Regions from separate parts of the Clostridium pabulibutyricum genome, predicted to be linked through region 2. Evidence: predicted binding sites of a transcription regulator. Region 2 holds the regulator's gene; the other holds the start of a gene.
What was found. Region 2 encodes NrdR, which represses ribonucleotide reductase genes. Its sites were predicted from a motif close to CACNANATNTNGTG; they were not measured.
Positions count from the first base shown of each region.

Region 1: the regulator NrdR is predicted to act here: its motif matches at 1,619-1,632, upstream of AC4CVH_RS06295 (vitamin B12-dependent ribonucleotide reductase).

Region 1 covers NZ_JBZAYZ010000003.1:243,266-247,466, reverse strand. Annotated here, with positions in the region: gene AC4CVH_RS06295 (vitamin B12-dependent ribonucleotide reductase) at 1-1,582, opposite strand, end outside; gene AC4CVH_RS06290 (PTS sugar transporter subunit IIA) at 2,021-2,512, shown strand; gene AC4CVH_RS06285 (PTS sugar transporter subunit IIB) at 2,558-2,863, shown strand; gene AC4CVH_RS06280 (PTS galactitol transporter subunit IIC) at 2,892-4,201, shown strand, end outside.
Region 2 covers NZ_JBZAYZ010000001.1:378,360-382,560, forward strand. Annotated here, with positions in the region: gene AC4CVH_RS01915 (sigma-E processing peptidase SpoIIGA) at 1-475, shown strand, start outside; gene sigE (RNA polymerase sporulation sigma factor SigE) at 539-1,246, shown strand; gene sigG (RNA polymerase sporulation sigma factor SigG) at 1,320-2,093, shown strand; gene AC4CVH_RS01930 (YlmC/YmxH family sporulation protein) at 2,137-2,412, shown strand; gene nrdR (transcriptional regulator NrdR) at 2,512-2,967, shown strand; gene AC4CVH_RS01940 (GGDEF domain-containing protein) at 3,100-4,201, shown strand, end outside.

The sequences.
Region 1 (4,201 bases), on a different contig from region 2:
TCTCAAATTTTTTGAAAGGGCCTATCTCCTTTGACATAAGTGATGATACATAGTAGGATTCACCTGTAAGTATTCCAACAAGAGATGCTGCAAGTGTTCTTGCTTCTTTTGAATCATATGGGTATCCCATAATCATTAAAAGAGAAGCTATATTTGAAATTCCGAGGCCGGTGGTTCTAAACAAGTATGTTTTTCTTGCTATGTCCTTTGTAGGAAATTGTCCCCAGTGGATAGATGCTTCAAGTATAAGCTGTACAAGGTGTATTATGTGAAGATAGCCGTCAAGGTCAAAATGGCCTGTATCCGAATTGTAGAATTTGTATATATTTATTGAAGCAAGATTGCAGGAGGTATCATCTAAAAAGGCATATTCTCCGCAGGGGTTTGTGGAATTTATTTTATTGTAGCCTGCACCAAGCTTTCCGTCTTCTCCAGCAGGGCAAGTATGCCAGGCGTTGAAGGTATCTGAGAACTGTGGTGCTGGATCGGCGCATTTCCATGCAGAGGTATTGAAAGCTTTCCATATCTCCATTACATTTTCCGTATTTGTGATTTTTGGATCGATCCTGCCTTTGAGTTCTATTTTTTCATCTGGTTTTGTATTAAGGTTGTCGACTTTTTTCATGAAAGCATCTGAAAATCTCACTGAATTGTTGCTGTTTTGCCCTGAAACAGTTTCGTAAGCTTCTCCGTCCATATCCATGTCGTATCCCATTTTACCAAGTGCTCTCACCTTGTCTTCTTCTTTTGATTTCCACATTATGAAATCCATTATTTCGGGATGGTCGACATCAAGACATACCATTTTTGCAGCTCTTCTTGTTGTTCCTCCTGATTTTATGGCACCAGCATTTCTGTCAAGTGCTTTAAGAAAGCTCATAAGTCCCGAGGAGGCTCCACCGCCAGATAGTTTTTCTCCTTTTGCTCGTATGGATGAAAAATTGCTGCCCGTACCGGAACCTCCCTTGAAGAGCTTTGTTTCTGTGACGAATTGGTCGGATATGGAATGCTCACCAAGCAGTTTGTCTTCTATTGATAATATAAAACATGCAGAAGCTTGGGTTCTTGTATAGTTATCGCTGCATTCCACGACCTTGTTTTTGATTTCGTCAAAGTAATAAGTTCCCTGTTTTGCACCGCCTATGCCGTAGGAGAGCTTAAGTCCTGTATTGAACCATTGAGGCGAATTTGGCGCATACATTTGTTTAAGGAGAGCGTATACTGATTCATCATAGAAAATCTGAGCGGCATCTTCTGATTTTATAAGTCCCTCATCTTTTAGAGCCTGGCACCAGAAGTTTACCAGTCTGTTTGCAACAGACTTCATGCTGTTTTCATAACCGGGCTTTTCAGGAATTCCTGCTTTTCTGAAGTATTTTGAGGCTATTATGTCACAGGCATTTTGTGAATAGTGCTCTGGAAATTCAAGATTCTTCATATCAACAAGTACTCTGTTTGTTTTATAATCCTTCAAAAATACATCAACTTTTTTCCATTTGAAAAGATCATACACTGTCTTGCCTTTATCTTTATCAAGCTCTTTTGTGTAATATCTTTTGAATATATCATTTATAGAGTTCAATTGATTTCCTCCTTATATCTTTGAATATTTAAGCCGAACAATATGTAGTATTCAGAACACACATGTATGTACTATATATTGATAATTTTCAAGACTTCTTAATTATAAATTATAAATAAGCATTGTTCAAATATAAATTATTTGCAGGAGATGACATTAAGTATGATATTCTGTAAAAATTGCAGTTATAGTTGGTTTATTTGGAATTTGATAAAGTTTTAGAGATTGTATTCTTAAGTAAATCTATCATAAAATGTAATAAATTACAAATCGATATAAATATATGTAATAAACCATAAGCAAACATAAATGATACAATTTTAAACATAAATATTACATAAAATATTGACAAATGTACATAAAGGATATAATATATAGATATAGATGAAATAAATGTAAACATAAATGCTACATAAATGTATAAAGGAGTAATGTACGATGATTAATAAAATATCCGGTTTGTTCAGAAAAGATTTGATCTATATAAAGGATGCAGAGGACAGTACAATGCTTTTTAAGATAATTGGTAAAGAATTGATTCAGAAAAGGATTGTAAAGGATAACTTTGTTGATGCAATTATAGAAAGAGAAAAAAATTATCCAACAGGAATAGATTTGAGTGTGGTTGAAGGTCAAAAATATAATGTTGCAATACCGCATACAGAAATAGAATACTGCCGTGACAAGTGTATAGTTTTTGTGAAGATTAAAAACGAGATAGGTTTTAAAAATATGATATCTCCGGATCAAGAATTGAAAGTAAAGTATTTATTTATTATTGTCAACAATGAAAACGAAGCTCAAACGAATATATTATCAAATATTATGGATTTTATAACTAATAAAAATAATATGGACATGCTGGAGAAAATAAATGATGAGGGAGAATTATATGATTTTATAACTGGAATAAAGGTGGGCAATAATTGAATTGCTGCCTTTAAATAAAAAATAAATAAAGTGGAGATGATTTAAATGATAAAAATTTTAGCTGCTTGTGGTGCTGGTGTAAATTCCAGTCATCAAATCAAAGATGCAGTAGAACAGGAAATGAAAAACAGAGGACATCAGGTTGTGGCAGATGCAGTCATGGTAAAGGACATAACTGAAGAATTAATATCAAAGTATGATATCTTTACGCCTATAACCAAAGTTGAAGTTGGTTTTAAAATCAATATACCTGTAGTTGAAGCCGGACCTATATTATATAGAATTCCTGCGATGGCACAGCCAGTTTTTGACCAGCTTGAAGATATAATAAAAAAACTTGAGACAAAATGATACTATAACATAAGGGAGATGTATTAATATGGGAGGCATTATTCAGTTTGCCAATGCAATTTTTAAACCTTTGATAAATTTGGGAGCAGCGCCAATGATGTTTATAGTTTTAACTTTATTGGCAATTTTAATGCGTGTAAAGGTTAGCAAAGCCATAGAAGGAGGACTTAAGCTTGCAATTGCACTAACAGCAATAGGTCAGATAATTTCACTTTTGACAACCAACTTTTCAGATGCTTTGCAGGCGTTTGTAAAGTCTACTGGCATAAATCTTTCAATAACTGATTTAGGATGGGCACCGGTGGCGACTATAACATGGGGGTCAATGTACACACTTTTCTTTCTGTTTATACTTGTAATTGTCAACATTGTAATGCTTGTACTTAACAAGACAAACACACTTGATGTTGATATATTTGATGTATGGCATCCTGCATTTTGCGGAATTCTTATAATGTTCTACTCAAAAAATTTACTTGTTGCAACGATATTTGTTGTATTTATAGGAATCTTGAAAATAATTAACTCTGATCTTATGAAGCCGACATTTAATGATTTGTTGGATATGCCAGACAGCAATCCAACGACAACAACTCATCTTAATTATATGATGAATCCTATAATTATGGTATTTGATAAATTGATAGACAAGTTTTTACCGTTTCTTGACAAGTACGATTTTGATGCAGCACAGTTGAATAACAAGATAGGATTCTGGGGAAGTAAATTTGCAATAGGCGCTTATCTTGGAGTGTTTGTAGGAATATTGGGCCATCAAAGTGCTGTAAAGATATTTACATTGGCATTTATAGGTGCAACATGTTTGGAATTATTTTCTGTAATAGGTTCATGGTTTATAGCTGCGGTGGAACCGTTATCTCAAGGTATAACTAATTTTCTAAGTAAAAGAATGTCAAATAGAAAATTTAACATAGGAATTGATTGGCCGTTTGTAGCAGGCAGAGCTGAAATATGGGCTGTAGCAAATATACTGGCTCCAATACTACTTGCAATTTCGTTGTTCCTTCCAGGAAATAGAATATTGCCACTTGGTGGAATAATAGCAATGGGTGTAACACCTGCACTTCTTGTAGTTACCAGAGGTAAAATGATAAGAATGATATTGATAGGAATACTTGAAATACCAATATTTTTGTGGGCAGGAACTGCCATGGCACCTTGTGTAACAAATTTAGCAAAACAGGTTGGAGCATTTCCAAATGGACTTGCAGCATCCACAATGATATCACATTCAACTTGCGAGGGACCAGTAGAAAAATTCATTTCAATACTTATAGGAAAATTCTTTGGTGGTGGAAGTGTAACTACAGGTTTGTA
Region 2 (4,201 bases):
TATCCAATACAACAGGTACGGGTATGGGTCATATGATTTCTCGTCAAAGTGGCTTTTGATTGCGATTATGATGACATATGTGGCTGTTGACAGACTTGTTGTATTTGTAAACGGGAGAAGAAGTCTTAGCACGCTTATATACAATGTTGATATTGTAATGGAGGGTGGCAGCAAAAGTGTAAAAGCATTTCTTGATACGGGTAACGAGCTTAAAGAACCTGCAACCAATCTTCCGGTTATAATAGTCGAAAGGTCCGAGTTTTTGGATGTTAACATTGAAGGTTATGATAAATTATATATACCTTACAGGGTAGTTAATGGTAGCTGTGATAAACTTTTGGGATTCAAACCGAAATCTGTAATAATAAAAACGCAAAATACTACTGAAAGCAGGGAGGCTGTAGTCGCTTTTTGCGATGACAGGCTAAGTGAATTTAGTGATTATCATGCACTTTTACCAAGGGGAGTAATTTAATTGTAAATCAAGTGTGTATTGAGGATAAATCCAAAAAAATAGGACTAATTGGGGGAAAAAGTTATGATGAAAATAAATGTTGTACTTAACAGATTGATGCTGAAATTCAAGGTGTTTTTTAAAAATTTGTATTACATAGGAGGAAGTGATGTCCTGCCGCCGCCTCTTACGAAAGAAGAAGAGGCAGATCTTGTCCTTAAACTTGTTTCCGGAGATGAAAAAGTAAGATCTACACTGATTGAGAGAAATCTGAGACTTGTTGTGTATATAGCCAGAAAATTTGAAAATACAGGAGTGAATGTGGAGGACTTGATATCGGTTGGAACAATAGGACTTATAAAGGCTGTAAATACTTTTGATCCAAGCAAGAAAATAAAGCTTGCAACTTATGCTTCTAGATGCATTGAAAATGAAATACTCATGTATCTAAGACGCAACAACAAAGTAAAGGCAGAAATATCGTTCTACGAGCCTCTTAATATAGACTGGGATGGAAATGAACTTTTGCTCTCCGATATATTAGGGACGGAAAATGATATAGTGTATGATCTTATAGAAGATGAGGTGGACAAACAACTCCTTGTTATGGCCATGCAAAAGTTAAGTGACAGAGAGAAGAAAATAGTAAATTTGAGATTTGGTTTGAATGGGAATATTGAAAAGACGCAAAAGGAAGTGGCAGACATGCTTGGTATATCACAGTCCTACATATCGAGACTTGAGAAAAGAATAATAAAAAGATTAAAAAAAGAAATAAATAAAATGTTGTAAGTTTGTCTTTAGTATAAAATTCAGCTTCTTAGTAAATACTTAAAATGCTATATATTCTAAAGGGGCTGATTGCATGATAATTAACAAAGTTGAAATCTGTGGCGTAAATACATCTAAACTGCCAGTTCTTAAAGAAAATGAAATGAAAGATCTTTTGATTAAGACTAGAGATGGTGATTTAAAGGCTAGAGAAAAGTTTATAAAAGGAAATTTGAGACTTATATTAAGTGTAATACAGAGGTTCAACAACAGGGGTGAGAATGCAGATGACCTGTTCCAAGTTGGATGTGTTGGCCTTATAAAGGCGATAGACAATTTTGACCTTGGCCAAAATGTAAAATTTTCTACTTATGCAGTGCCTATGATAATAGGTGAAATAAGAAGATATTTAAGAGACAATAATTCCATAAGAGTTAGCAGATCCTTGAGAGATATAGCCTATAAGGCACTCCAGGCAAGAGATAAGCTTGTTAGGGAAAACAACAAGGAACCTACAATATCGCAGATAGCCAAGGAACTAGAAATGCCGAGGGAAGAAGTTGTGTTTGCACTTGATGCAATTCAGGATCCGGTGTCGTTGTTTGAACCAATATACAGAGACGGTGGAGATGCAATATACGTAATGGATCAGATAAGTGATACAAAAAATGTCGATGAAAATTGGCTTGAGGATATATCTATAAAAGAAGCCATGAAGAAGCTCAATGACAGGGAAAAGCTTATATTAAACCTTAGGTTTTTTGATGGAAGAACTCAAATGGAAGTAGCTGACGAAATAGGAATATCACAGGCTCAGGTATCAAGGCTTGAGAAGACTGCATTGAAACATATGAGGAAATATATATGATGGTGTAAGTTTATAATAAAATTTATTTGGGAGGGGTTTACATATGGAAAATGATATGGATGAAGAAATTTCACTATATTCTCTGGCTGCTTTAAGGAGCATGGAGATTATAGATATAAATACGGGTTCAAAACTTGGACTTATAAAGGACTTAAAAATGGACTGTGAAAATAATAGAATAATTTCTATTATACTTCCATCTACAACATCTAAGATAAATTTATTTGGAAAGAATGAAGATGTTGAGATCCCATGGAGCAGTGTAAAAAAAATTGGGGTAGATGTTCTTCTTGTAGATGCAGAGGATATAGCATCATAAATATTCGGTTATCCGTCCTTGTGAAGTTGATGTTGATGCAAACTTTGCCAAATAAGTGTATAATATAGACAAATATAGATATAAAGGACGTGAAACAGGATGAAATGCCCTTATTGCGGTCATGAAGAAAGCAAAGTTGTTGATTCGAGATCTACTGAAGACAATACAGCTATCAGGAGAAGACGCGAATGTCTTAAATGCAAAAAAAGATATACAACTTATGAAAAGATTGAAAATCTTCCAATACTTGTTATAAAAAAGAACATGGAGAGGGAATATTTTGACAGGGACAAGATGCTTAACGGACTTATAAAAGCATGTCAAAAAAGACCTGTTTCCAGGCAGGAACTTGAGAGTATAGCAGATGACATCGAAAAAACTATAAACAATAAAATGATAACTGAAATAAATTCATCTGATATAGGTGAAATGGTGATGAAAAGACTAAAAGATATAGATGAAGTATCTTATGTTAGGTTTGCTTCTGTCTATAGGCAGTTTAAGGATATAAATACATTTATGGAAGAAATAAAAAATCTTATTTCAAAGAAGTAGGCAGCTAATTGTAAGCTGTCTACTTTTTTTATATATTGAGGTGGATATTAGTTTAATTTAACAAATAATTAGCCTGTACTTAATATAACAATTGTATACTTATGTAAAAAGTTTTTATATGAGGTGGATTAAATGAGTATATGTTATAAAGATGAGATAGAAAAAATACTGTCAAAGAAAGATATAAGCACAGTATTTCAGCCAATTATATCTCTTAAAAATGCGTCTGTCATAGGATATGAGGCATTAAGCAGAGGTCCCAAGGATTCTCCACTTCACTCTCCAAAAAAGCTTTTTTTAGAAGCGGAAAATTATGATAGAACATGGGAGTTAGAGCTTTTATGTAGGATAAAGGCCATTGAGAAAGTAAAACAAATAGATAAAAATAAACTTCTTTTTATTAACGTAGATCCAAAAATATTTAAAGATCCAAGATTTAAAAGTGGATTTACCAAGGATTTTTTAAAAATTAACGGAATATCTCCGGATTCAATTATATTTGAAATAACTGAGAAAACTGCCATAAAAGATTATAAAGGTTTTAAAACGGCATTGGACAATTATGTAAGGCAGGGATATAAAATAGCTATTGATGATATGGGTACTGGTTATTCAGGACTTAAAACTTTAATGGAGACAAAGCCTCATTATATAAAAATTGATATATCTTTTATAAAAGATATAGACAAAGATTTGTTTAAACAGGAATTGGTAAGGACAGTCTTGTCTCTTGCCAAAGCTACTAATATGGAAATTATTGCCGAAGGAATTGAAACTGAAGCTGAACTTTTAAAGCTGATAAATTTAGGAGTTACATATGGACAGGGATATTTTCTGCAAAGGCCATCAGGGGCCTTCCTCGATATTTCAGAAAGGGTGAAGGAGAAAATAGTTAAGTATAATAGAATAGAAAATAATAAATTTGATAAAAATTATGTGGGAAGTATAGCTCAAAATAATCCAGCATCAGAGGTTACAACCAGAAATAAAGATATTAAGCAGTTTTTTGAGAAATTTCAAATTACAGGTGTATGCATAGTAAAAAATGGTTATCCAGTCGGACTTATTATGCAGCACAACTTGGACTATGTACTTGCTACTCAATACGGAATGTCTGTTTTTTTTAAACGTTCTGTAGCATTGGTAATGGATACATCTCCCCTTATAGTTGATTATTATACAGATGTAAGTGATGTAGCTAAAGTTGCCATGGCAAGGGATATAAAGAAAATAT